DNA from 4 places in the Aquamicrobium soli genome. Region 2 is predicted to be linked to each of the others. Evidence: predicted binding sites of a transcription regulator. Region 2 holds the regulator's gene; each other region holds the start of a gene.
What was found. The regulator PhoB, encoded in region 2, activates phosphate uptake and scavenging genes when phosphate is short. The targets are predictions, from matches to a motif close to TGTCATNNANCTGTCAT.
Positions count from the first base shown of each region.

Region 1: a site for PhoB is predicted at 3,337-3,353, ahead of phoA (alkaline phosphatase). Genes of this name have one in related genera too.
Region 3: a site for PhoB is predicted at 2,712-2,728, ahead of phnF (phosphonate metabolism transcriptional regulator PhnF). Genes of this name have one in related genera too.
Region 4: a site for PhoB is predicted at 4,417-4,433, ahead of ACFOHJ_RS16795 (RNA degradosome polyphosphate kinase). Genes of this name have one in related genera too.

Region 1 covers NZ_JBHRTK010000015.1:11,660-18,666, forward strand. Annotated here, with positions in the region: gene ACFOHJ_RS15590 (adenylate kinase) at 1-481, shown strand, start outside; gene rpsM (30S ribosomal protein S13) at 668-1,036, shown strand; gene rpsK (30S ribosomal protein S11) at 1,194-1,583, shown strand; gene ACFOHJ_RS15605 (DNA-directed RNA polymerase subunit alpha) at 1,684-2,694, shown strand; gene rplQ (50S ribosomal protein L17) at 2,800-3,225, shown strand; gene phoA (alkaline phosphatase) at 3,424-4,881, shown strand; gene ACFOHJ_RS15620 (DegQ family serine endoprotease) at 5,012-6,490, shown strand; gene ACFOHJ_RS15625 (replication-associated recombination protein A) at 6,500-7,007, shown strand, end outside.
Region 2 covers NZ_JBHRTK010000012.1:849,255-856,261, forward strand. Annotated here, with positions in the region: gene pstS (phosphate ABC transporter substrate-binding protein PstS) at 1-436, shown strand, start outside; gene pstC (phosphate ABC transporter permease subunit PstC) at 488-1,477, shown strand; gene pstA (phosphate ABC transporter permease PstA) at 1,481-2,326, shown strand; gene pstB (phosphate ABC transporter ATP-binding protein PstB) at 2,333-3,145, shown strand; gene phoU (phosphate signaling complex protein PhoU) at 3,181-3,882, shown strand; gene phoB (phosphate regulon transcriptional regulator PhoB) at 3,908-4,597, shown strand; gene ACFOHJ_RS13915 (ROK family protein) at 4,576-5,829, opposite strand; gene xylF (D-xylose ABC transporter substrate-binding protein) at 6,105-7,007, shown strand, end outside.
Region 3 covers NZ_JBHRTK010000017.1:6,379-13,385, reverse strand. Annotated here, with positions in the region: gene ACFOHJ_RS18245 (MFS transporter) at 1-128, shown strand, start outside; gene ACFOHJ_RS18240 (FMN-binding glutamate synthase family protein) at 214-1,884, shown strand; gene phnF (phosphonate metabolism transcriptional regulator PhnF) at 1,934-2,686, opposite strand; gene phnG (phosphonate C-P lyase system protein PhnG) at 2,794-3,249, shown strand; gene phnH (phosphonate C-P lyase system protein PhnH) at 3,249-3,860, shown strand; gene ACFOHJ_RS18220 (carbon-phosphorus lyase complex subunit PhnI) at 3,863-4,972, shown strand; gene ACFOHJ_RS18215 (alpha-D-ribose 1-methylphosphonate 5-phosphate C-P-lyase PhnJ) at 4,969-5,850, shown strand; gene phnK (phosphonate C-P lyase system protein PhnK) at 5,847-6,665, shown strand; gene phnL (phosphonate C-P lyase system protein PhnL) at 6,674-7,007, shown strand, end outside.
Region 4 covers NZ_JBHRTK010000016.1:42,836-49,842, reverse strand. Annotated here, with positions in the region: gene ACFOHJ_RS16805 (DoxX family protein) at 130-552, shown strand; gene ppx (exopolyphosphatase) at 627-2,138, opposite strand; gene ACFOHJ_RS16795 (RNA degradosome polyphosphate kinase) at 2,135-4,342, opposite strand; gene ACFOHJ_RS16790 (zinc-finger domain-containing protein) at 4,503-4,748, shown strand; gene ACFOHJ_RS16785 (FAD-dependent monooxygenase) at 4,774-5,985, shown strand; gene ACFOHJ_RS16780 (amino acid ABC transporter ATP-binding protein) at 6,005-6,808, opposite strand; gene ACFOHJ_RS16775 (amino acid ABC transporter permease) at 6,830-7,007, opposite strand, start outside.

The sequences.
Region 1 (7,007 bases), on a different contig from region 2:
GGTGAAGGCCGGAACCGAAGTCGGCAAGCGCGCCAAGGCGATCATGGATGCCGGCGGGCTGGTGTCGGACGAGATCGTCAACCAGATCGTCTCCGACCGGGTCGGCGAGCCGGATGCCGCACGCGGCTTCATCCTCGACGGATTTCCGCGCACCGTGCCGCAGGCCGAGGCGCTGACGCGCATCCTGGCCGGCAAGGGGCAGGAACTCGACGCGGTCATCGAGCTCAAGGTCGACGAGAACGCCCTGCTCAAGCGCATGGAAAAGCGCGTGGCCGACACCAAGGCCGCCGGCGGGCAGGTGAGGGCGGACGATAATCCCGAGTCGTTCAAGAAGCGCCTCGATGAGTATCGCGAGAAGACCGCGCCGCTGTCGAAGTACTATGCCGGCACCGGCCAACTGAAGACGGTGGACGGCATGGCGGACATGGATACGGTCACCGCCGAGATCGAGAAGCTGGTCGCCGCTGCGGTGAACGCTTAACAGACACTTGACAGCGCCGCCCCTGCGGAGTATGGCGGCGCGTCTCCCTATCAGGCATGAAGCTTGCCTGTCCGAAAGGACGGGTTATTCGCATTGAATACGGAACACCCGCAAGGGCCGGCCTCCACCGGACGCGGGGCCTCTTGAAAAGCGCCGGCGCTGTCCGGCCCACATGGAGAAGTAGATATGGCTCGTATAGCCGGCGTCAACATTCCGACCAACAAGCGCGTCGTCATCGCGCTTCAGTACATCCACGGCATCGGCAAGAAATTTGCCCAGGAGATCGTCGAGAAGGTCGGTATCCCGGCCGAGCGTCGCGTCAACCAGCTTACCGACGCCGAAATCCTGCAGATCCGCGAAACCATCGACCGCGACTACCAGGTCGAGGGCGACCTGCGCCGCGAAGTCTCGATGAACATCAAGCGCCTGATGGACCTCGGCTGCTACCGCGGCCTGCGCCATCGCCGCTCGCTGCCGGTGCGCGGCCAGCGCACGCATACCAATGCGCGCACCCGCAAGGGTCCGGCCAAGGCGATCGCCGGCAAGAAGAAGTAATTCAAGGGAATATGGAAGTAGGGGAGTAAGGGAGTCTGTACGACGCTGCGGCCTGCCGCGACGCAAGCATACTTCCCTGCTCACCTGTTCCCTTACTCCCTTCCCAGGTGTAGCCGCTGGCGTTACGGCGGCGTAGATATCAGTTGAAAGGACCATTATGGCCAAGGAAGTCACACGCGTTCGTCGCCGCGAGCGCAAGAATATCTCGTCGGGTGTCGCCCACGTCAACTCGACCTTCAACAACACGATGATCACCATTTCCGACGCGCAGGGCAATGCGATTGCCTGGTCGTCGGCCGGCGCCCAGGGCTTCAAGGGTTCGCGCAAGTCGACCCCGTTCGCCGCCCAGATGGCAGCCGAGGATTGCGCCAAGAAGGCGCAGGAGCACGGCATGCGCACCCTCGAGGTCGAGGTTTGCGGACCGGGTTCGGGCCGTGAGTCGGCGCTGCGCGCGCTGCAGGCCGCCGGCTTCACCATCACCTCGATCCGCGACGTGACGCCGATCCCGCACAATGGCTGCCGCCCGCGCAAGAAGCGCCGGGTCTGATATCTTTTCGAACTGCCGGATGAGCGCCACGAGCGCTCATCCGTAATTTCCAGGTCGCCCGTCACGATTGGATGGTGGCGGGCAAGCAAGGGAAGAAAAAATGATCCAGAAAAACTGGCAGGAACTGATCAAGCCCAACAAGATCGAGTTCTCGTCGAAGGGCAAGACGCTGACCACGCTGGTGGCCGAGCCGCTTGAGCGGGGCTTCGGCCTGACGCTTGGCAACGCGCTGCGCCGCGTGCTCCTGTCTTCGCTGCGGGGTGCTGCCGTCACCGCCGTGCAGATCGACGGCGTTCTGCATGAATTCTCCTCGATCGCCGGCGTGCGCGAGGACGTGACCGACATCGTGCTCAACATCAAGGAAATCGCCATCAAGATGGAAGGCGACGGCCCCAAGCGTATGGTCGTGCGCAAGCAGGGTCCGGGCGCCGTTCTGGCAGGCGACATCCAGACGGTCGGCGACGTCGAGATCCTCAACCCCGACCACGTCATCTGCACGCTGGACGAGGGCGCGGAAATCCGCATGGAATTCACGGTCGACACCGGCAAGGGCTATGTGCCGGCCGAGCGCAACCGCGCCGAAGACGCGCCGATCGGCCTGATCCCGGTCGATTCGCTCTACTCGCCGGTCCGCAAGGTGTCCTACAAGGTCGAGAACACCCGCGAGGGCCAGGTCCTCGACTACGACAAGCTGACCATGGCCATCGAGACCAACGGTTCGATCTCGGGCGAGGACGCGGTGGCTTTCGCCGCCCGCATCCTGCAGGACCAGCTCGGCCTCTTCGTCAATTTCGAGGAGCCGCAGAAGGCGCAGGCCGAAGAGCAGGTCACCGAGCTTGCCTTCAATCCGGCGCTGCTCAAGAAGGTCGACGAGCTCGAGCTTTCGGTGCGTTCGGCCAACTGCCTGAAGAACGACAACATCGTCTATATCGGCGACCTGATCCAGAAGACGGAAGCCGAGATGCTGCGCACGCCGAACTTCGGCCGCAAGTCGCTCAACGAGATCAAGGAAGTGCTGGCGGCCATGGGCCTGCACCTCGGCATGGAAGTGCCGGATTGGCCGCCGGAGAACATCGAGGACCTCGCCAAGCGGTACGAGGACCAGTACTGAACCTGAATAGAGCATGGTGCCAAGGACCGGCGCGCCGGTCCGACGGCCATGCGGAAAACCATCAGAGGCCGTGGCCTCTTGAACAGATAAAGAAGGAAAAGAGCCATGCGCCACGGTTTTAAAGGCCGCCGCTTCTCCCGCAGCATCAGCCATCGCAAGTCGATGTTCGCCAACCTCGCCGTGTCGCTCATCGAGCACGAGCAGATCGTCACCACCCTGCCGAAGGCGAAGGACCTGCGTCCGATCGTCGAGAAGCTGGTGACGCTCGGCAAGCGCGGCGACCTGCACGCCCGCCGCCAGGTGATCGCACAGATCGGCAACGAAGACGTCGTCAAGCGCCTGTTCGACACCGTGGCTCCGCGCTACGCCACCCGCAACGGCGGCTATCTGCGCATCATGAAGGCCGGCTTCCGCAAGGGCGACAACGCTCCGATGGCCGTCATCGAATTCGTGGACCGCGACACCTCGGCCAAGGGCGCTGCCGACCGCGCCCGCCTCGAAGCCGAGGCCAGCGAGGAAGCTGCCGCGTAAGTTTCCGGCACTTCCGGATCGATCGAAAGGGGCCTTCGTGGCCCCTTTTTGTTTTTGCGATCGAGGCGGCGCGCCTGCCGAGCGTGGATCGTCATGGATCGGTAACCGCATTGTCATGCGACGGTCACGTGTGCCGGACAGAATTCTCGCGGGCTGAAGGCTCCACCCACCCCGAGAAATCCGAAGGATCGACACGCCATGACCCATCTGTCACGCAATTTCCTGATGGCGGGCGCCGCCGCCGTGACCCTGCTTGCCGCCGGCGCAGGCCAGGCCCAGGACAACGCCTCCGTCGAAACCTATCTCGATCGCACCGCCAAGGGCGACATCACCCAGCCCGGAGGCGCCCGCCGCCTGGCCGGCGACGCCACACAGGCTCTGCAGGGGCTGATCGGCAATGGCGAGGTGAAGAACGTCATCCTGCTGATCGGCGACGGCATGGGGGATTCCGAGATAACCATCGCCCGCAACTATGCCGAGGGCGCGGGCGGCTTCTTCAAGGGCATCGATGCGCTGCCGATCACCGGGCAGTACACGCATTACGCGCTCGACAAGAAGACGGGCAAGCCGGACTACGTGACCGATTCCGCCGCCTCCGGCACGGCCTGGGCGACGGGTGTTAAGACCTATAACGGCGCGATCGGCGTCGATATCCACGAGAAGCCGCACCGCACGCTGATCGAAATGGCCAAGGCGGCCGGGCTCGCCACCGGCGATGTCTCCACCGCCGAGATACAGGACGCGACGCCGGCCGTGCTGCTGGCGCATGTCACCGGGCGCAAGTGCTACGGGCCGGTGGCGACCAGCGAAAAATGCGCCGGCAACGCGCTGGAAAACGGCGGCGCCGGCTCGATCTCCGAGCAGATATTGAACACCCGGGCCGACGTCGTGCTCGGTGGCGGCTCGAAGTCATTCGACGAGGTCGCGAAGGCGGGCGACTGGAAGGACAAGTCGCTGCTCGATCAGGCGAAGGAGCGCGGCTTCACCATCGTCGGCACTCTGGACGAGCTGAACGCGGTGGCTTCCGCGGATCAGGACAAGCCGGTGCTCGGTCTCTTTGCCGAGGGTAACATGCCGGTTCGCTGGAAGGGGCCGAAGGCCAGCCGCCACGGCAATATCGATGCCGAGCCGATAAGCTGCGAGCCGAACGCGGAGCGCGCGGCCTCGGTGCCGACGCTTGCCGGCATGACTGCCAAGGCGATCGATCTTCTCAAGGGCAACGAGAAGGGTTTCTTCCTCCAGGTCGAAGGCGCGTCGATCGACAAGCAGGACCACGCCGCCAACCCCTGCGGGCAGATCGGTGAGACGGTCGACCTCGACGAGGCGGTGCAGAAGGCGCTCGAATTCGCCAAGGCCGATGGCAAGACACTGGTGATCGTTACTGCCGACCATGCCCATTCCAGCCAGATCATCCCCAACGGGACCAAGGCTCCGGGCCTCACGCAGGCGCTCACCACAAGGGACGGCTCGGTGATGACCGTGAGCTACGGCAACGCCGAGGAGGACGACCAGGAGCATACGGGCGCGCAATTGCGCGTGGCGGCCTTCGGACCATACGCGGCAAATTTCGTCGGGCTGACGGACCAGACCGACATGTTCTACACCATCAGCGAGGCGCTGAAACTGCAACCGGAGCAGCGCGCCAGCGCCGAATAGCGCTTGCGGCACGAAAACGACGCCCCGGCCGCCTCGGCCGGGGTTTTCTTTGCCTTGGGAGAAAGTATCGGCCTTTCATTTTGCACAATCCTCACCACAATGGCGCGCGAACGGTTCGGAGGATTCGCATATGCTGAAACGGCTGTCCTTGTTTGTGCTTTGCGCGCTGGTGGGGCTTGCCGCCGCGTCGGCGAGCCAACGGGCGGTCGCGCAGGAAAAGGACCCCGGCCTGACCGATGTGCTGACGGACCTGCTGCGCGGTGTCGAGAACGAAAATCCGACCCCCGGCCCGGACAAGCGGGTGCCGTTCGGGCGCGACGAGGTGCAGTTGTCGTTCGCGCCGCTGGTCAAGCAGACCGCTCCCGCCGTGGTCAACGTCTATGCCTCGCAGACCGCCAAGGTGGTGTCGCCGTTCCAGGGCGACCCGTTCTTCGAGCAGTTCTTCGGCCGTTCGCGGCCGCGCGCGCAGTCTTCGCTGGGGTCGGGCGTGCTGGTCGATCCGAGCGGCATCGTCGTCACCAATTTCCACGTCATCAAGGATGCGGACGAGGTGAAGGTCGCCACGTCGGACGGGCGCGAATTCACCAGCAAGGTCCTGCTCAAGGACGAGACGGTCGACCTTGCCGTGCTCAAGATCGAGGGCGACAAGCCGTTCCCGGTCGTGCCCATCGGCGATTCCGACGCGCTGGAGATCGGCGACCTGGTGCTTGCCATCGGCAATCCGTTCGGGGTAGGCCAGACCACCACCAGCGGCATCGTCTCTGGCCTGGCGCGCAGCCATATCGGCGTTTCCGACTTCGGTTTCTTCATCCAGACGGATGCCGCCATCAATCCCGGCAATTCGGGCGGGGCGCTGATCAACATGGGCGGCCAGCTTATCGGCATCAACACGGCGATCTATTCGCGCAGCGGCGGCTCGATCGGCATCGGCTTCGCCATTCCGTCCAACATGGTGCATGCCTTCGTGGAGGCGGCCAAGGCCGGCCGCGATTTCTTCGAACGGCCCTATATCGGCGCACAGTTCGAGCCGGTGACGCCGCAGATCGCCGAGTCGCTCGGCATGGATGCGCCGAGCGGCGCGCTGGTCACCTCCGTCGAGCCGCAAGGGCCGGCGGCCAAGGCCGGGCTGAAGCCGGGCGATGTCGTGCTGAAGATGAACGGTGCGGCGCTGGAAAGCGTCGATGCGCTTGGCTACCGGCTGGCGACGCAGGCCATCGGCGCCGAGGCGACCCTGGATGTCCTCAGCAAGGGGCAGACGGAGACGCTGAAGATCACGCTGGAGCGCGCGCCCGAGGGCACGAACGCCGCCCCGGTCACGCTGCGCGGGCGCAGCCCCTTTGCCGGGGCGCAGGTGGCGGAACTGTCGCCGCGCCTTGCCCAGAAGCTCGGCATGCCGACCGACGCCAAGGGCGTCGCCGTGGTGGACGTCGCCGGCAACTCGCCGGCGGCCGGCTTCGGCTTCCAGCCGGGCGACATCGTGCGCGAGGTCAATGGCGTGACGATCGACACGACCAAGGCGCTTGCGGCCGCGGCCGCGCAGAACACCCGCTGGTGGCGCTTCACCGTCGAGCGCGACGGTCAGATTTTGCGCCAGGTTCTGCGGTATTGATGAGACGTCATGGCTGATCTTTTCAGTGCGGGCGAGCCGGAGAAAGCGCGGGCCGGGCAACCGCTGGCCGACCGGCTGCGGCCGAAGAATCTGGGCGAGGTCGTCGGCCAGGAGCACCTGACCGGCCCGGACGGCGCGCTGACGCGGATGATCGCGTCGGGCTCGCTGGGTTCGATGATCTTCTGGGGACCGCCCGGCACCGGCAAGACCACCGTGGCGCGCCTCCTGGCCGGCGAGACCAGCCTGGCGTTCGAGCAGATATCGGCGATCTTTTCCGGCGTCGCGGACCTGAAGAAAGTATTCGAGACAGCTCGGATGCGGCGCGCGAACGGTCGCCAGACGCTGCTGTTCGTCGACGAGATTCATCGCTTCAACCGCGCCCAGCAGGATTCCTTCCTGCCCGTCATGGAAGACGGCACGGTGGTGCTGGTGGGGGCCACGACCGAGAACCCGTCCTTCGAACTGAACGCCGCGCTGTTGTCGCGGGCACGCGTGCTGGTCTTCCATTCGCTTGGCG
Region 2 (7,007 bases):
CAACGTCGCCCAGACGGCCGGTTCGATCGGCTATGTCGAATACGCCTATGCCAAGCAGAACAACCTGACCTACACCGACCTGATCAACAAGGAAGGCAAGAAGGTCGAGCCGACCGCCGCCTCGTTCTCGGCCGCCGCCGCGAACGCCGACTGGTCCTCGCAGCCCGGCTACGGCGTCATCCTCGCCAACCAGCCCGGCGCCGAGACCTGGCCGATGACGGCCGCGACCTGGATCCTCGTCTACAAGCAGCCGGAAGACGCGGCCGCCACCGCCGAGGCGCTGAAGTTCTTCGCCTGGTCCTACGAGAAGGGCGGCGAGATGGCCGCCGAGCTCGACTACGTGCCGATGCCCGACAGCGTCGTCAAGAGCGTGGAGGCGATGTGGACCAAGGACATCGTCGGCAGCGACGGCAAGCCGCTCTATAACGGCATGTAAGGTCTGGAGGGGGTGCCCCGGCGCCCCCTTTCCCCAGCGAATGGAACGCCCATGACGATTGCTTCAGAAGCCATGCCGTTGTCGGAACAGATGCGGGCCAGGGCTGCCACCGTAAGGCGCTTTGCGCTTACCGACGCGGTCTTCCGCGCGGTTACCCGCGGTGCGGCGATCCTGGTCCTGCTCATCCTCGGCGGCGTCGGCATCTCGCTGGTGGTCGGCGCGTGGCCGGCCCTGTCGGCGTTCGGCGGCTCATTCCTGGTCACCCAGTCCTGGAACCCCGTCACCGAGAAATTCGGCGCGCTGGCGCCGATCTACGGCACCATCGTGACGGCGGCGATCGCCATCCTGATCGCGGTGCCGATCGGCATCGGCATTGCCGTCTTCCTCTCCGAATTGTGCCCGCGGCCGCTGCGCCGCCCGATCGGCATCGCGGTCGAGCTCCTGGCCGGCATTCCCTCGATCATCTACGGCATCTGGGGCTTGTTCGTCTTCGCACCGTTCCTGCAAACGACGGTCCAGCCCTTCGTCATCAACCTGTTCCACGGTGTTCCGGGCCTGTCGAGCCTGTTTGCCGGGCCGCCCTACGGCATCGGCCTGTTCACCTCGGCCCTGATCCTGGCGATCATGGTGCTGCCCTTCATCACCTCGATCACCAAGGACGTCTTCGACACGGTGCCGGCGGTGCTGAAGGAATCGGCCTACGGCATCGGCTGCACCACCTGGGAGGTCACGCGCCGCGTCGTCATCCCCTATACCCGCGTCGGCATCATGGGCGGCGTCATGCTGGGCCTCGGCCGCGCGCTGGGCGAGACGATGGCGGTAACCTTCGTCATCGGCAACGCCCACCGCATCTCGGCCTCGCTGTTTGCGCCCGGCACGACGATCTCGGCCACCATCGCCAACGAGTTCACCGAGGCCGACGGCGAGCTCTATACCTCCTCGCTGGTGGCGCTCGGCCTGATCCTGTTCGTCATCACCTTCATCATCCTCGCCATCGCCCGCTATATGCTGGCGCGGATCGAAAAGCGCGCGGGAGCCTGAAAGATGTCCGTATCCTCTTCGCTTCACCGCCGCCGCAAGGCCAGGAACGCCGTCATGATGACGCTGTGCATGGGGGCTGCCGGCGTCGGCCTCGCCTGGCTGGCGCTGATCCTCGGCGCGCTCGTCTACAAGGGCACGGCCGGCCTTTCGCTGGCGGTCTTCACCGAGATGACGCCGCCGCCGGGCGACGCGGGCGGCCTCGCCAACGCCATCTTCGGCAGCATCGTCATGACGATCATCGCCGTTCTCGTCGGCACGCCGGTCGGCATCCTCGCCGGCACCTACATGGCCGAATACGGGCGCTTCTCGCGGCTGACCACGGTGGTGCGCTTCATCAACGACATCCTCTTGTCGGCGCCGTCGATCGTCATCGGCCTGTTCGTCTACGAATTGATGGTGCGGCCGATGGGGCACTTTTCTGCGCTCGCCGGAGCCATGGCGCTGGCGATCCTGGTGATCCCCGTGGTCGTGCGCACGACCGAGGATATGCTGAACCTGGTGCCGAATGCGCTGCGCGAGGCAGGCACCGCCATCGGTGCGCCGCGCTGGATCGTCATCCGTTCGGTCGGCTACCGTGCCGCCATGTCGGGCATCGTCACCGGCATCCTGCTGGCGATCGCCCGCATCTCCGGCGAGACGGCGCCGCTCCTGTTCACTTCGCTCAACAACCAGTTCTGGTCCGGCAACCTCAATGCGCCGATGGCGAGCCTGCCGGTCACCATCTTCCAGTTCGCGCTTTCCCCTTACGAGGAATGGCAGCAACTGGCCTGGACCGGAGCGCTCATCATCACCCTGACGGTTCTGGCCCTGAGCATCTTCGCCAGAAGCCTCACCGGACGCAGGACCTAAGACAGGATGGCACAGATGTTGGCTTCCGAGATGACCATGACGCAAAGCGTTGCCGAAAAGGCCGCCAAGACCAAGATCGAGGTCAAGAACCTCAATTTCTACTACGGCGAGTCGAAGGCGCTGAAGAACATCACGCTGTCCCTGCCGGAGCGCAGCGTGACCGCCTTCATCGGCCCGTCCGGCTGCGGAAAGTCGACGCTGCTGCGCGTCTTCAACCGCATCTACGAACTCTACCCCAAGCAGCGCGCCGAGGGGCAGGTCCTGCTCGACGGCTACAACGTGCTCGACCGCTCCCAGGACCTCAACCTGCTGCGCTCCAAGATCGGCATGGTGTTCCAGAAGCCGACGCCGTTCCCGATGTCGATCTACGAGAACATCGCCTTCGGCGTGCGGCTCTACGAGAACATCGCCAAGAGCGAGATGGACGGCCGCGTCGAGCAGGCTCTGCGGCGCGCGGCCCTGTGGGACGAGGTCAAGGACAAGCTCGACGCCAGCGGCACCAGCCTTTCGGGCGGCCAGCAGCAGCGGCTGTGCATCGCGCGCACCGTGGCGGTGAAGCCGGAGGTGATCCTGCTCGACGAGCCGGCTTCGGCGCTCGACCCGCTGTCCACCGCCAAGATCGAGGAACTGATCGACGAATTGCAGGCCGACTACACCATCGTCATCGTCACCCACAACATGCAGCAGGCGGCCCGCGTGTCGAGCCAGACCGCCTTCATGTATCTCGGCGAACTGATCGAGTTCGACAAGACCGAGAAGATTTTCACCTCGCCCGGCCACAAGCGCACACAGGACTACATCACCGGCCGGTTCGGTTGAGCCGCAGCCACGGCCATAGGGATACGGACAGCACCATGAAAGAACATACCGTCACCGCCTTCGACGAGGAACTGGGGCAGATCGGCGGCCTGCTCAACGGCATGGGCGAACTTGCCGGCGCGATGGTGAACAGCGCCACCCATGCGCTGCTTGCCGGCGACAACGCGCTGGCGCAGAGGGTCGTTTCCGACGATGCCCTGATGGACTCGCGCCAACGCGAACTGGACGACCGGGCCATCACGCTCATCGCCAAGCGCCAGCCGATGGCCGACGACCTGCGCGCCGTTGTCGGCTCGATCCGAATGGCCGGCGACCTGGAGCGCATCGGCGACCTTGCCAAGAACATCGCCAAGCGCGTGGGCGCGGTCGGGCAGGACGCCATCCCGCGCACGCTCTCGCACTCGATCGACGGTATGGCGCAACTGGTCCTGGAGCAGGTTCGCGGCGTCGTCGAGCGCTACACCGCAGGCGATACCGCCGGGCTCGCGGCGCTGCGCAACGACGACGAGCGCATCGACGTCAAATACACGGCGGTTTTCCGCGAGTTGCTGACCTATATGATGGAGGACCCGCGCAATATCACGGCCTGTACGCATCTGCTGTTTTGCGCGAAGAATCTGGAGCGCATCGGCGACCATGTCACCAATGTCGCCGAGAACGCGTATTATGTGCTGAGCGGCGAACAACTCCCGGCAGACCGCCCCAAGGCGGACGAGATGGCAGCGCCGACCGCGTGAGCGGGTAGACAGGAAGGTGGATTGCATGATCGCACCGCGTATCATGGTGGTGGAAGACGAGGAGCCGCTGGGCGTGCTCCTGCGCTACAACCTGGAATCCGAAGGCTACCAGGTCGAAGTGGTGACCCGGGGCGACGAAGCCGAGATCAGGCTGCAGGAAAGCGTGCCCGACCTTCTGGTGCTGGACTGGATGGTGCCGGCGCTTTCCGGCATCGAACTGTGCCGGCGCCTGCGCATGCGGCCCGAGACCGAGCGCCTGCCGATCATCATGCTGACGGCGCGCGGCGAGGAAAGCGACCGGGTGAGGGGGCTTTCGACCGGCGCCGACGACTACCTCGTCAAGCCGTTCTCGACGCCGGAATTCATGGCGCGGGTGAAGGCGCTGCTCCGGCGTGCCAAGCCGGAGGTGCTGTCCTCCGTGCTGAAGGTCGGCGACATCGTGCTCGACCGCGAGACCCACCGTGTCTACCGCAGCGACAGCGAGATCAAGCTCGGGCCGACGGAGTTCCGCCTGCTGGAATTCATGATGCGCTCGCCCGGCCGCGTGTTCTCGCGCGGGCAGTTGCTGGACAATGTCTGGGGCGAGTCGATCTATGTCGACGAGCGCACCGTCGACGTCCATGTCGGGCGCCTGCGCAAGGCGGTAAATGGCGGCCATGCGGAGGACGTCATCCGCACCATCCGCGGCGCCGGCTACGCGATCAGGGAAGCCTGACCGCCGACCGGCGGCGGCATCGGCCGCCCCGGCGCGAAAATCTCCTGGTCGACGAACACCAGCGCGCGCATGGCGCAGCCTTCGCGGATCAGCAGCAGTTCGTTGGTTTCGGTATCGAAGCTGATCGATTTCGAGTGGTGGCCGCCGGCGGTCTTGGCGATGGCCTCGCGCAGCGCCGGCTCGATGAGATCGAAAGCGCTCGCGCCCACCCCGACCATGGTGACCGGCGCCGGATCGATGAGGGCGAACAGGCTGCCGAGGCCGAAGCCGAGGGCCTCGCCGGCCTTGCGGAAGGCTTCGCGCTCCGGCCCGTCGCGTTCGCGGGCGATTTCCGCCAGCGCGCGGATGTCGGCATCGGTCACGTCGGCGGAAGGTTCTTCGTTATCGTTATGCTGGCGGGCGTTGCGCCAGATGGCGTAGTTGCCGGCATAAGCCTCGATGCAGCCGCGCCGTCCGCAGCGGCACAACGCGCCCTCCGGCTTGTGCACCATGTGGCCGAACTCACCGCCCGACGAATGCGTGCCGGTGAACAATTGCCCCTTGAGCACGATGCCCATGCCGATGCCGTGCGACAAAAGCACGGCGATGAAGTCGTCGCGGTAATGGGCGGGGTCGCGCCAGCGCAGCGCCACCGCCATCATGTTGCAGTCGTTCTCGATGACGACGGGAATGCCGAATTCCTTCTCCAGTATGGCGGCGAAGGGGATGTCGGTCTGCGGGGTGATCGGCGACCACAGCATGGCGCGCGCCGCCGAATCGGTGGTGCCCTGGACGGCGAGCACGATGCGCGCGACGCGCCTGGCGTCGAGCGCCGGGTCCTCCAGTTGCCGCCGTATGAAGGCGACGCATTCGCCGATCAGGTCCTCGCGCGGCAGCGACTGCGTATCCAGCCGCCGCTCGTCCTGCGCGACCACGCCACCGGTGTAGTCGATGACGGCCAGCGACAGGAAATTCAGCGACAGCACCACGCTCAGCACGAAGGAGGCCTGCGGATTGAGCGCCAGCCCGACTTGCGGGCGCCCGCGCTTGGCGGAAGGGACGCTGTCCCTGCTTTCGCTGAGGATGCCTTCGGCGATGAGGTCGGCCGAGATCGCCGATATGGTCGAATGGCTGAGCCCTGTCTCCGCCGCGATCGCCGTGCGCGACACCTGCCCGACGGAACGGCGAACGGCCGAAAGCACCAGCGCGCGGTTGCGCCGGCGCAGATCGTCGTGGCGTACTCCGGCTGCCATCCTGCCTATTCCTCCACCTTGCCGGCCCCCGCGCTCCTCGCTGTTTCGTGACTTTGTGGGACACTGGCAATAGCCTAATCCTTAGTGAAAGCCTTTCGCCCTGTCATTGTTTATTTCGGGTTTCGAAAAAATTATGGAACGGGACGAATCCCTGTTGACAGGCCGGGGGCGTTGGGTGAGTATTTTTTCGAAGCTCGAAATAAAAGCTTCACTTTAGGGTCCGGGCTTGTCCGGGCCATGATGGTCGCGTCCCACGAGGGCGTAGGGAGGAAATCATGAAGAAGTTTACTGCCGCCATCATGGCGGGTGCCGCGCTTTCCATGACGCTGGTGTCGGTCGCGCAGGCGAAGGACAAGGTGATCGGCGTTTCCTGGTCGAACTTCCAGGAAGAGCGCTGGAAGACCGACGAAGCGGCGATCAAGAAGGCGCTGGAAGCCAACGGCGACAAATACATTTCCGCCGATGCCCAGTCTTCGGCCGCCAAGCAGCTTACCGACGTCGAAAGCCTGATCTCGCAAGGCGCGAACGCGCTGATCATCCTGGCGCAGGATGCTTCCGCCATCGGACCGGCCGTGCAGAAGGCGCTGGACGAAGGCATCCCGGTGGTCGGCTACGACCGCCTGATCGAGAACAAGGACGTATTCTACCTGACCTTCGACAACAAGGAAGTCGGGCGCATGCAGGCCCGTGAGGTCTACAAGGTCAAGCCGGAAGGCAACTACGTGTTCATCAAGGGCTCGGGCGCCGACCCGAACGCCGACTTCCTGTTCGCCGGCTCGATGGAAGTGCTGAAGGACGCCATCGACAGCGGCAAGATCAAGAATGTCGGCGAGGCCTATACCGACGGCTGGCTGCCGGCCAACGCCCAGAAGAACATGGAGCAGTTCCTGACCGCCAACGACAACAAGGTCGACGCGGTGGTGGCCGCCAATGACGGCACCGCCGGCGGCGCCATCGCGGCGCTGCAGGCGCAGGGCCTTGCCGGCACCGTGCCGGTTTCCGGCCAGGACGCCGACCACGCGGCCCTCAACCGCATCGCGCTCGGCACGCAGACGGTCTCGGTGTTCAAGGATGCCCGCGACCTCGGCAAGAACGCCGCCGAGATCGCCTCGCAACTGGCCGACGGCAAGGCCATGACCGACATCGCGGGCGTGCAGGACTTCACGACGCCCGGCGGC
Region 3 (7,007 bases), on a different contig from region 2:
TCGGCGGGTTGGCGGACAGCATCGGCATCGAAAGCGTCTACTGGCTCTGCGGCTTCCTGCCGTTGGCCGGCCTGCTCACCTGGTTCCTGCCGCGCATAGAAGAAGGCGCTACCTCGAAGCGGGCGTGAGCCCGACCAACGCGAGCCGTTGAAGATATGGGCGTTTGCGGCTAGTGGGGGGCATCCTTCCAGACGAGACCTACCGGCAGATCGAATGAAGTCCGTTTTTTCCCACCAGCGCTACGCGGCTTTCTTCATCACGGCGCTCGCCTCGCTTGTGTTCATCGCCGGCGCGGCGTTCCACAGCGCATGGCTGCTTGTCCCGGCGCTTATTGCCGGCGCACTGTTCGTGCTCGGCGTCCACGACCTGCGCCAGCACCGGCACTCCATCCTTCGCAACTACCCGGTGGTGGGGCACCTGCGCTTCCTGATGGAAAGCTTCCGGCCCGAAATCCGGCAGTACATGATCGAGAGCGACACCGACAAAATCCCGTTCAGCCGGGAGGATCGGGCGCTCGTCTACCAGCGGGCGAAGGGCGACGAGGACAAGCGGCCCTTCGGCACCACCGAGAACGTCTATGGCTCGGGCTATGCGTGGCTGACGCATTCGGCGACGCCGGTGACCATCGCCGATACCGATTTTCGCGTGCTGGTCGGCGGCCCGGCCTGCCGGCAACCCTATGAGATGAGCCTTTACAACATCTCGGCCATGAGCTTCGGCGCGCTTTCCGGCAACGCCATCCTGGCGCTGAACACGGGTGCGAGGAAGGGAGGCTTCGCGCACGACACCGGCGAAGGCAGCATCAGCCGCTACCATCGCCAGGGCGGCGGCGACCTGGTCTACCAGGTGGCGTCCGGCTATTTCGGCTGCCGCGACAAGGAGGGCGGCTTCTCGCCCGAGCGCTTCGCGGAACTGGCCGCCGATCCGCAGATCAAGATGATCGAGATCAAGCTGAGCCAGGGCGCGAAGCCGGGCCATGGCGGCATGCTGCCTGCCTCCAAGATATCGCCGGAGATCGCCGAGGCGCGCGGCATCCCGATGGGACTCGACTGTATCTCGCCGGCGGCCCACCGCACCTTTTCCACCCCTGTCGGATTGATGGAGTTCGTCCAGGAGTTGCGCGTGCTTTCGGGCGGCAAGCCGGTCGGCTTCAAGCTGTGCATCGGCCATCGCCGCGAATTCATGAGCATGGTCAAGGCAATGCTGAAGACCGGCATCGTGCCCGATTTCATCGTCGTCGACGGCGCGGAAGGCGGCACCGGCGCGGCACCCGTCGAATTCGCCAACCGTGTCGGCATGCCGATGCTGGAAGGGCTGACCTTCGTCCATAACACGCTGCGCGGCGCCGGCATCCGCGACCAGGTACGGATCGGCGCCGCCGGCAAGATCGTCTCGGCCTTCGACATCGCACGCGCCATCGCGCTCGGGGCCGACTGGTGCAATGCCGCCCGCGGCTTCATGTTCGCCATCGGCTGCATCCAGGCGCAGTCCTGCCACACCAACCGCTGCCCGGTCGGCATCGCGACGCAGGATGCGCTGCGCCAGCGCGCCATCGATGTCGGCGACAAGAGCGACCGGGTCGCGCGCTTCCACCGCAACACCATGCATGCGCTGGGCGAGATCGCGGGGGCGGCAGGCCTCACCCATCCCAGCAACTTCATGCCCTATCACTTCATGTTCCGCCAGCAGGACAACGAGTTCCTCGACGGCAATGAAGCCTACCCCTATCTGCCGGACGGCTTTCTGGTGTCGGGCGAGGAGATTGCGGAACTCGGCGACTGGTATAGCCGCTGGGACCGCGCCAGCGCTGAAAGCTTCGCGCCGCCGGAAATCCCGCACGGACCGTTCGTGCGCGCGCGCCGGGCCGAGACGGTGCCGGCATAGGCCGATTGGCCGGCGGTCGGCCGCGACAACTCCCGTTCGGCTTACGGCTTCACCCGCTGCTGCCGGGCGCCGGAGCCTCGACCGACAGTTCCACCCGGTCGGCGGCGAATCGGGTCACCGAGCATTGGACGGGCTGCCCCGACAGGTCGCAATTCACGGCACGCGTGACGAGCACGATGGCTCCCGGCGCCAGGTTCAGTTCGCGCGTGTCGGCCTCCTCGGCATGGCGCGCCTCGATCGAGGTCGACGCGCGGCGATAGTCGCGGACGCCGAAACCGGCAAGGGCTGCCGTCATCGAACCGGTGCTGGAGAAAAGCTCGGCTATGCCGTCGAACAGCCGCGCGTCGAACCAGGAAGTCGATCGCGACACGGGAACGCCGTCGGCCTTGCCGAGGCTTTCGACGCGGATGACCGTTTTCCCCGTTTCGATCCCCAGCGCCGTCGCAACCCATAGGGTGGAAGGTTCCCTCGCCGTGCCGACCATTTCGCTGCTCGTATCGCGGGCCTGGTCGCCAAGCCCGGCGGAGAAGCGGGTGCGCTCGCCGATCGGATAGACGAGACGCTGCCTACGCCGCACATAGGTCCCGCGCCCCTGCTGCGATTCCAGCACGCCTTCATGGGCGAGCGCGGAAATCGCCGCCCGCACCGTGTGGCGGTTGACGCCGAAGCGCTGCGCCAACTCGGCTTCCGGCGGCAACCGGCCCGCTTCGCCGGCCAGTCCGTTGGCGATACCCGCCCTGATGCCGTCGGCCACCTGCCGCCAGAGGGCGACCCCAAGACCTCGCTGCAAATGCGCCGTCATGCTTTTCCTCTGCCGTTGCCAAAGCTGTCACGTGGCCGTCATCTGGCACGGCTATGGTGGCTCCAATTCATCGACTTGTCTAGATGATTAGACAAATTGGAGCACGCATGCCTCACCCCGAAGAGACTATCCTGCGCCGCAACCGGATGGCGGTCCTGGCGCGCAGCAGCACCGCCCGGCTGCGCGAATTATGGGCGGACCTCGCCCTTGCGCCCGGCCACCGCGCCCTGCGCGGACCCGAATGCGGCCTCATCACCCTGCGCGGCCGTGTGGGCGGCAGTGGCGAGCCTTTCAACTTCGGCGAGGCGACAGTGACGCGGGCCAGCGTCCGGCTGGACGACGGGTCCGTCGGCCACGCGGTGGCGCTCGGCCGCGACATGGACAAGGCCCGCATTGCCGTGCTCGTCGATGCGGTGTGCCAGACACCGGAGACGGCGGCGCTCGTCGATGCACGAATGATCGCGCCGCTGCGGCAAGAACTCGACGCGGCGGACATGGAAAAGCGCGAGCAGACAGCCGCCACCCGCGTCGACTTTTTCACCATGGTTCGGGGAGAAGACTGATGCGCGAGACGACGACGGCACTGGAGGGCGGCTTTGCCGACCCCGCTGAGGATGCGCAGGCCGTCTTCCGGGCGGTGATGGACGCCATGGCGCGGCCCGCGACCGTCATCCACGTCAAGCTGCCGGTGGTCCCGCCGTCACCGCTGCCGCCGCTCGTCGGCGCGCTCGCCTGCACGCTGGCCGATGCCGACACGCCGCTCTGGCTGGACCCGGCGCTGGCGCAAAGCGAGGCCGTGCGCGAATGGCTGGTGTTCCATACCGGCGCGCCGATCGTCGCGCAGCCCGCAGAAGCGGCTTTCGCGCTGGCCACCGCCGGCTCCGCCCTGCCCCCACTGCACAGCTTCGCGCAGGGCACGCAGGAATATCCGGACCGCTCGGCAACGTTGGTCCTTGCCGTCGAAGCCTTCGACGGTGGCGCGCCGCTCACGTTCCGGGGTCCGGGAATCCGAGGCGAGACGACGCTCGCTCCGCGCGGCCTGCCGGCCGATTTCGCCGCGCAATGGACCGAGAACGGACAGCGCTTTCCGCGCGGGGTCGACCTCGTGCTCGTCGCCGGCGGCGCCCTCGCCTGTCTGCCGCGCAGCGCCCGCCTGATCGCACGGGAGAACTAGCCATGTATGTCGCAGTCAAGGGCGGCGAGGCCGCCATCGACAATGCCCACCGGCTGCTGGCCGACCGCCGCCGTGGCGACCGCTCGGTTCCGGCCCTGACGCTCGACCAGATCGCCGGTCAACTGGCGCTCGGCGTCGACCGGGTGATGAGCGAAGGCTCGCTCTACGACCGCCGGCTGGCGGCGCTCGCCATCAAGCAGGCGCGCGGCGACCTGATCGAGGCGATCTTCCTCGTGCGCGCCTATCGCACCACCCTGCCGCGCTTCGGCTACAGCGAACCCATCGACACCGGCGAGATGCTGATCGAGCGGCGCATCTCGGCCTGTTTCAAGGACCTGCCGGGCGGCCAGCTGCTCGGGCCGACCTTCGACTACACCCACCGCCTGTTCGACCCGGACCTTGAGGGCGACCCGGAGATCGAGGCCGGCGAGAGACGGGAGCCGTCCGCCGAGCCCACGACACGGATTGCCGCCATCCTCGGTGGCGAAGGCCTGATCGAGGAGGACATCGACCTGCCTGAACAGGCCGCCCCCGGCGACATCAACCACACGCCGGTCGAGTTCCCGATGGCGCGCGCCATGCGCCTGCAAAGCCTGTCGCGCGGTGACGAGGGATTCCTGCTGGCGCTCGGCTACTCGACACAGCGCGGCTATGCCCGCTCGCACCCTTTCACCGGCGAAATCCGCATCGGCGAGGTCGAGGTGGAATTCTTCGTCCCCGAACTCGGCTTCGCCGTGCCGCTCGGCCGCGTCCAGGTGACCGAATGCCAGATGGTCAACCAGTTCAAGGGATCGGCCAAGGCGCCGCCGCAGTTCACGCGCGGCTACGGGCTGGTGTTCGGCCAGTCGGAGCGCAAGGCGATGGCGATGTCCCTGTGCGACCGGGCGCTGCGCGCCGAAGAACTGGGCGAGGATATCGTCGCGCCGCCGCAGGACCAGGAATTCGTGCTGTCGCATTGCGACAACGTGCAGGCGACCGGCTTCGTCGAGCACCTGAAGCTGCCGCATTACGTCGATTTCCAGGCCGAACTCGGCCTGGTGCGCACCATGCGCGCCGAATATGCCGCGCGCGAGAGCGTGACCCAGCCCGACATGCAGGAGGCCGCGGAATGACCGCGCTGAGCCGCAACACCACCTACAACTTTGCCTATCTGGACGAGCAGACCAAGCGCATGATCCGCCGCGCCATCCTCAAGGCGATCGCCATTCCCGGCTACCAGGTGCCCTTCGCCAGCCGCGAAATGCCGATGCCCTACGGCTGGGGCACCGGCGGCGTGCAGGTGACGGCCGCGATCCTCGGGCCGGACGACGTGCTCAAGGTCATCGACCAGGGCGCCGACGACACCACCAACGCGGTGTCGATCCGAAAATTCTTCGAGCGCGTGGCCGGCATCGAAACCACGACCCGCACGGCCGAGGCGACGATCATCCAGACCCGCCATCGCATCCCCGAAACGCCGCTCGGCGAGGGGCAGGTGCTGGTCTACCAAGTGCCGATTCCGGAACCGCTGCGCTTCCTCGAACCGCGCGAGACGGAAACGCGCAAGATGCACGCGCTGGAAGAATACGGGCTGATGCACGTCAAGCTCTACGAGGACATCGCCAGAAACGGCCACATCGCCACCACCTACGCCTATCCGGTCAAGGTCGAGGGGCGCTACGTGATGGACCCCTCGCCGACGCCGAAATTCGACAATCCGAAGATGCACATGTCGGCGGCGCTGCAACTGTTCGGCGCCGGCCGCGAGAAGCGCATCTACGCGCTGCCGCCGCACACCGAAGTCGTGAGCCTCGATTTCGAGGAGCATCCGTTCGAGGTGCAGAAGTTCGATACGCCCTGCGCGCTGTGCGGCGCCGAACAGGTCTACCTGGACGAGATCGTGCTCGATGACCGGGGCGGGCGCATGTTCGTCTGCTCCGATACCGACCATTGCGAGACACGCCGCGCCGAAGGTCATCGGGGCGAAATGAGCGGGGAGGCACTGCCATGACGATCGCGCTTCGAAACGACGCGGTATTCGACCATGCCAGCGAAGACCTGCCGCTGCTCTCCGTGCGTTCGCTGACCAAGGCCTACGGAAACCGCATCGGCTGCGCCGACGTGGATCTCGACGTATGGCCGGGCGAAGTGCTGGCCATTGTCGGCGAGTCGGGTTCCGGCAAGTCGACGCTGCTCAACTGCATCTCGACGCGGCTGGAGCCGACATCGGGCACGATTTCCTATCGCATGCGCGACGGCGAGATGCGCGACCTCTACGGCCTCCAGGAAGCGGAACGCCGCCTGCTCCTGCGCACCGACTGGGGCTTCGTGCACCAGAATCCGGCGGACGGGCTGCGCATGACGGTATCGGCCGGCGCCAATGTCGGCGAGCGGCTGATGGCTGTCGGCGAGCGCAACTATGGCCGCATCCGCGAGACGGCGACCGACTGGCTCGGCCGCGTCGAGATCGACGCCGACCGCATCGACGACCAGCCGTGCGCCTTTTCCGGCGGCATGCGCCAGCGCCTGCAGATCGCGCGCAACCTCGTCACCGCGCCGCGCCTCGTCTTCATGGACGAGCCTACCGGCGGCCTCGACGTCTCGGTGCAGGCGCGCCTGCTCGACCTGCTGCGCGGCCTCGTCAACGATCTCGGCCTCGCCGTCATCATCGTCACCCACGACCTCGCCGTAGCACGCCTCTTGTCGCATCGCATGGTCGTCATGAAGGACGGCCACGTCATCGAGCACGGCCTTACCGACCGCCTGCTGGACGACCCGCAGGCGCCCTATACGCAGCTTCTCGTCTCCTCCATCCTCCAGGCCTGAGGTCTACCGTGCAAGCACCCGCCCTTACCGCGTCCGGCCTCGGCAAGACGTTCACCATGCACCTGCGCGACGGCATCGAACTGCCGGTCATCGCCAACGCCCGTTTTTCGCTCCATTTCGGCACCTGCGCCGTGCTCGGCGGCCCGTCCGGCGCCGGCAAGAGCTCGATCCTGAAGATGCTCTACGGCAACTATGGCGCGAGCGCCGGCCGCATCGTCGTGCGCCATCGTGGCGGCGACGTCGACCTCGCGACCGCCGGCCCGCGCACCATCCTGGAATTGCGCCGCGAGACGATCGGCTATGTCAGCCAGTTCCTGCGCGTGGTGCCGCGCGTCGGCGCGC
Region 4 (7,007 bases), on a different contig from region 2:
GCGACCGCTGCCTTACGCCCATCTGATCCAAGGGGCGCGCCTATTGTGAACGATCCGTTTTCGGAATCGCATCTTATGTGAACAATCGATTCGATGTATATGGCTCTCATTCAACCTTGGAGAGCCAAAATGTCCATTTCCGTTTCCACTGCCGGTTCCGGCACTTCTTCGAGCGCTCCGGTCGCCGTGCTGGCCGGTCGCGTACTTCTGTCGATCCTGTTCATCATCGCCGGCTACAGCAAGCTGACCGCGATCGGCGGCACCGCCGGCTGGTTCGCCTCGATCGGCCTGCCGATGCCCACCGTTACCACCGTCGTCGTCGGCCTGGTCGAACTGCTGGGCGGCCTCGCCATCCTGGTCGGTTTCAAGACCCGGATCGCCGCCATCGTCCTGGCCGTGTTCACGCTGGCCGCCACCGCTGCCGCCCACCTCGACTTCTCGCAGGCCGGCAACGCCCTGATGCTGCAGAAGAACCTCGCCATCACCGGCGGCTTCCTGCTGCTGGCCGTGCTCGGCGCCGGTTCGCTGTCGATCGACGGCCGCCGCGGCTGATCCCAGCCTTCCCCGCATGAGAAAAGCCCGGAGCGATCCGGGCTTTTTTGATTCTGCCTGCGAGACGAGGCCGCCTAGTCTTCCACCGCCAGCACCAGTTGACGGTTGGCGATCTTCGCCAGTTGCGCCAGGCGGCCGACCGGACGTTCGCCGTACAGTCCGGCGAGTTCGCGCGGCAACACGAGCGCAAGCACGCCGTCGTCCTGCTTTTCCCATTTCAGCCGGGGAATGACGCCGGGCATCGCCGCCGACAGAATGTAGACGACGCGCATCGAGGCCGCCAGCAGGCGGGCGCGTTCCAGATAGCGCGGCGTCGCCAGCGATTGCAGTTCGGCGGCGGAATCGTTGAACAAGCCTTCATGACGGAACAGGTTGGTCAACGCCAGGAAGGCGCGGCCGGGGTGGTCCACGCCGGTGAAGGAAGCATGGGCGATGATGTTGAGCGATTGCTTGCCCCGATATTCCGGATGGGCGCGCCAGCCGATATCCGCGAGCAGGCAGGCTGCCTGCCGGTAGCGCGCCTCGTCCTCCGTCTCGTCGATGCCGAACGCGGCGAAGGTCGTGCCGGTCCACGCCGCCAGCTCGTGGGCGTGGGTGGTGGAACGCGAACGCAGACGGGCAAGTTCCTCGGCCGCCGAGATCAGCGGGTCCGCCTTCTGCAGTTCCGCATCCAGCAGGGAGTACAAAAACCCTTCGCGCACGCCGAGCGCCGACACGATGATCTTCGACGGCTTCATCGCCGCCAGCACTTCCTGCAGCACGATCGCACCATAGGGCAGCAGCGAGCGGCGGTTCTTCGAGATGCCTTCGATGCCCTTGGTCTTTTCCACGTCGCCCTTGGCGACCTGGCGAAGGAAGCTTGCCGCGCTGTCGATGCCGATCTCGTAGTGATGCATGACGCCGAGCGGATAGTTCGTCATCTCCATGTGGAGCCGCGCGAGGTTTCGCCAGGTGCCGCCGACGGCGTAGAACGGCCGGCCCTGCCCGTTCTTCAGCAACCCCGCCCGCGCCACTTCCTCGCGGGCGATGCGGGTCGCCTGGGCAAGAGAGTTTTTGGCCATGTCCTGCAGTCGAAGGCCGCCCAGCGGCAGGGTGATACCGACATCGCGGATCTCGCCCTTGATGTCGACCAGTTCCAGGCTGCCGCCGCCCAGGTCACCGGAAATGCCGTCGACCGGCGTGAAGCCGGAAATGACGCCCAACCCGGAGAAATAGGCTTCCTCATGCCCGCTCAGAACCCGGATTTCAGTGCCGAGCACCTCCTCGGCACGGGCTATGAAATCGGGGCCGTTGACCGCCTCGCGCGCGGCCGCGGTCGCCAGCACGAACATGCGTTCAGCGCCGGCCTGCTCGGAAAGGCAGCGGAAACGGCGGAATTCCGCCATCGAGCGCGTCACCGCCTCCGGGTCGAGCCTGCCGGTCGAAACGATGCCGCGGCCAAGGCCGGCCAGCATCTTTTCGTTGAACAGGACGGTCGGCGAGCGCACCAGCCCCTCATAGACGACGAGACGGATCGAGTTCGAGCCGATGTCGATGACGGACACCGGCAGGCGGTCCTGCAACCGCCCTTGCGATACTGAAATCATTCGCCTGCCGCTGCTTCGATCTGCTTCTTGCGCCGCTTGAACTGCGCAATCCGCTTGGGCGCATGCGATTTCAGCGCGTCTCCCCTGCCCGAGAGGCTCGGATTGGTCATGAAATATTCCTGCGCATTGAACGGCTCTTCGCCGTCTTCCAGAACCACCCGTCGCGAGGTGCCATCCGCCAATACTTCGAAACTCTGCTGGTTGTCCACGATGTTGCCCAGCATGATCTGGCCCAGCACCTGCTCATGCACGGTCGGGTTGGTGATCGGCACCATGGTCTCGACGCGGCGGTCGAGATTGCGCGGCATCATGTCGGCCGAGCTGATATAGACGATGGCCTCGTCGGACGGCAGGCCATGGCCGTTGCCGAAGCAGTAAATGCGGCTGTGCTCGAGAAAACGGCCGACGATCGACTTGACGCGGATGTTTTCCGAAAGCCCCGGCACCTGCGGGCGCAGGCAGCAGATGCCGCGAACCACCAGGTCGACCTCGACGCCGGCTCGGCTCGCCTCGTAAAGCGCGTCGATGATCGCCGGGTCGACCAGCGAGTTCATCTTCATCCAGATGCGGCCTTCCCGCCCCTCGCGCACATGGCCGATCTCATCCTCGATATGCTTCAGGATGCGGCTTCGCAGCGTGAACGGCGACACCGCCAGCAGCATCTCCTGGGTGGGCTCGGCATAGCCGGTGATGAAATTGAATATCTGGGCGACATCGCGCGCAATGGCGGCGTCGCAGGTGAAGAACGACAGGTCGGTATAGATGCGCGCCGTCACCGGATGGTAGTTGCCGGTGCCGAGGTGGACATAGTTGCGCAGCTTGCCTTCCTCGCGCCGCACCACCAGCGACATCTTGGCGTGCGTCTTCAGTTCCAGGAAGCCGAAAACGACCTGCACGCCGGCCCGTTCCAGGTCACGCGCCCAACGGATGTTGGCTTCCTCGTCGAAACGCGCCTTGAGTTCCACCAGCGCCGTCACCGACTTTCCCGCTTCCGCCGCGTCGATCAGGGCGCGCACGATCGGGCTGTCGTTCGAGGTGCGGTAGAGCGTCTGCTTGATCGCCACGACTTCAGGGTCGGCCATGGCCTGGCGCAGGAACTGCACCACCACGTCGAAGGATTCGTAGGGGTGGTGGACGACGATGTCCTTCTCGCGGATGGCCGCGAAGCAGTCGCCGCCATGTTCGCGGATGCGTTCGGGAAAGCGCGGGTTGTAGGGCACGAACTTGAGGTCGTCGCGGGCGATCGCCACGATCTCGGAAATCTGGCTGAGCGCCAACGGCCCGGTCAGCACGCTGATGCGGTTGGAGGCGACGCCGAGCTTGCCGGCGACGAAATCGCGCAGTTCCTCCGGCATCTGGTTGTCGAACTCGATGCGGATCACCGAGCCGCGCCGCCTGCGCTTCAAGGCGGTCTCGAACAGGCGCACCAAGTCCTCGGATTCCTCCTCGACCTCGATATCGCTGTCGCGGATGATCTGGAACGTCCCAGCCCCCTTCACCTCGTAGCCGGGGAACAGCCGGCCGATGAAAAGGCCGACGGCTTCCTCCAGCGGGATGAAGCGGATGTGGTCCTTGCGGTCCGGCAGGCGGATGAACCGCTTCAGCGCCGGCGGCAGGCGCAGCAGCGCGCTCATCTCCTCGCCGTTCTTGCGGTGGCGCAGATCGAGCGCCATCGAGAAGCCGAGGTTGGGAATGAACGGGAACGGGTGCGCCGGATCGATCGAAAGCGGCGTCAGCACCGGAAACACCTGCTCCTGGAAATGCTCTTCCAGCCAGGCTTTTTCGTCCTTGGTCAGCGCATCGCGGGAAATGCTTTCGATCCCCTGCTTGTCGAGCAGTTCCATCAGCACCGAGAGGCTCTTCTGCTGGTCCGCCTGCAGGCGCTCCACTTCGCGCAGCAACTGGTCGAGCTGCTGCTGCGGCGTGCGCCCGTCCGGGCTTTTCAGGGCAATGCCCTGCCGCACCTGTCCGGCAAGGCCGGCCACGCGCACCATGAAGAACTCGTCCAGGTTGGCGGCCGAGATCGACAGGAAACGGACGCGCTCCAGAAGCGGGTGATTCTCGTTCAGCGATTCTTCCAGCACTCGCCGGTTGAATTGCAGCCAGGAAAACTCCCGGTTGACGAAACGGTCGGGATTTCCGTCCTCCGCCACCTCGGTGGCCTTGATGTCGAATTCTCTCTGAACCGGCTTCAGCTCGTTCATGTCCCTGCTCTTGGTTCTCGCGCCCGATGCTGCTTGCCGGCTAACCGGCTCAATCTACCCTGTGCCATGGTTTTGCGACAGTTTCATTTCATCGAACTTGCAAATGTCGGCCTTATGCTCCAAACGCAGGAAGTCCGATCGAATTGAGACGGAGACGAAGATGGCAGGCCACTCCATTCCCCATTTCCAGAACGATGCCGGCCATCCGGCCATCGACATCGGCGTCAAGGAATTCATGTGCGTGGGCGCCAATCCGCCGTTCGACCATCCGCATGTCTTTCTCGATCTCGGCGACGACAGCGAAAAAGTCTGCCCCTACTGCTCGACGCTCTACCGCTATTCGCCCGAACTGAAGCCGACCGAGACGCGGCCGGCCGGCTGCCTCTACATCAATCGGGCCGCCTGACCAGCCATATCCGACCGATCCCGCCGTGACCCGCGACCACGCCCGGCAGATCCTGATCGCCGGAGCCGGCATCGGGGGACTGGCGGCGGCGCTCGCCTTTGCCCGTCGCGGCTTCGAGGTGCGCCTGTTCGAGCAGGCCGCGCAGATCGAGGCCATCGGCGCCGGCATCCAGCTTTCTCCCAACGCCACCCATATCCTCGACCGGCTCGGCGCGCTTGACCGGCTGCTGTCCTGTGCGGTGCAGCCGCAGGCGGTCGTGCTCAAGGAGGCCGGCCGGCTTTCCACCCTGGCCAAGGTCCCGCTGGGGGAGAGCGGAAAGCGGCGCTGGAAAGCCCCCTATCTGGTCGCCCATCGCGGCGATGTGCAGGAAGCCCTGCTGGAAACGGTGCGGCATACGCCGCAAATCGAGCTTTTTACCGACGCCCGGGTCGAGGCCGTGACGCCGGAAGCGCAGGGCGTCACCGCAACGCTGTCGCTTAATGGCCAGAAGGTGCGGGAAAGCGGCTCGCTGCTGGTCGGGGCCGACGGCGTATGGTCGACGGTCCGCGCCCTTGCCGGGGGCCCCGAGAGCCGGTTCACCGGCGAACTCGCATGGCGCGCCACGCTTGCCGCCGAAAGCCCGGCCGGCGCGGCCTTTGCCCGCATCGCCGACCCTTTCTGCGTCACCGCGTTTCTTCATGCCGGCTTCCACCTCGTCGCCTACCCGATGCGCGGTGGTGAGGCATTCAACCTCGTCGCCTTCACCAAGGGCGAGAAAATGGCGCAAGGCTGGTCCGGAAAGGCCGATATCGGCACGCTGCGGCGGGCCATGCGCCATACGGCGCCGGCGCTCGCCGGCCTCGCGGACGAATCCGGGCCGTGGACGGCGTGGCCGGTCCATACCGTCGACCGGCACCGGGCCTGGGCGTTTTCCCAAGGCATCGCCCTGATCGGCGACGCCGCCCATGCGATGACGCCGTTTGCCGCTCAAGGGGCCGCCATGGCGATCGAGGACGCGGCAACGCTGGCGGCGCAGATCGACCGTGCGGGCGTCAATCTCGCCGGCGCGCTGGCTTCGTGGGAGGCGGAGCGCAAGGCGCGGGTGGCCAAGGTCGCCCGGCGCGGGTCGCTCAACCATCTCGCCTGGCATGCGGCCGGCCCGGTGGCGCTGGCGCGCAACCTGATGCTGGCGCTGCGGCCCGGCGACAAGCTTGCCGCCGATCTCGACTGGCTCTACGGCTGGCGCGCGCCGGAATAAACCCGGCGCGCCTCGTTTCTCAGTGCAATATCTGCGACAGGAACAGCTTCGTGCGCTCGTGCTGCGGGTGGTCGAAGAACTCGGCCGGCGTGTTCTGCTCGACGATCTGGCCCTGATCCATGAAGATCACGCGGTTGGCCACCTGCCGCGCGAAGCCCATTTCGTGCGTCACGCACAGCATCGTCATGCCTTCCTCGGCAAGGCTCACCATCGTCTCCAGCACTTCCTTGACCATTTCCGGGTCGAGCGCCGAGGTCGGCTCGTCGAACAGCATGATCTTCGGCTTCATGCACAGCGAGCGTGCAATCGCCACGCGCTGCTGCTGGCCGCCCGACAGCTGCCCCGGATATTTATGCGCCTGCTCCGGAATCTTGACCCGCTTCAGGAAGTGCATGGCGGTTTCCTCCGCCTCCTTCTTCGGCGTCTTGCGCACCCAGATCGGCGCCAGCGTGCAGTTCTCCATGATCGTCAGGTGCGGGAAGAGGTTGAAGTGCTGGAACACCATGCCGACCTCGCGGCGCACCTCGTCGATCTTCTTGAGGTCGTTGGTCAGCTCCTTGCCATCGACCCGGATCGAGCCCTTCTGGTGCTCCTCCAGCCGGTTGATGCAGCGGATCATCGTCGACTTGCCCGAGCCCGAAGGCCCGCAGATGACGATGCGCTCGCCCCGCATCACCTTGAGGTTTATGTCCTTCAGCACATGGAACTCGCCGTACCATTTGTGCATGCCGGTGATCTCGATGGCGACATCGGTAGCCGATACCTGCATCTTTGCGGCATCGACCTCGATCTCTTCCGCGCTGACTGCGTTTTCCGTAGCCATAAGCCGGTTCCCTTTTTCGTTTTATCTGTGGCCGGTATCGAGCCGGCGTTCCATGAACATCGAATAGCGCGACATGCCGAAACAGAACAGCCAGAACACCAGCGCCGCGAACACGAGACCCGAGATCGGCGTCTGCGGCGAGGCCCAGGTGGCGTCGGAAAAATTCTGGCGGACCACGCCGAGCAGATCGAACATGGAG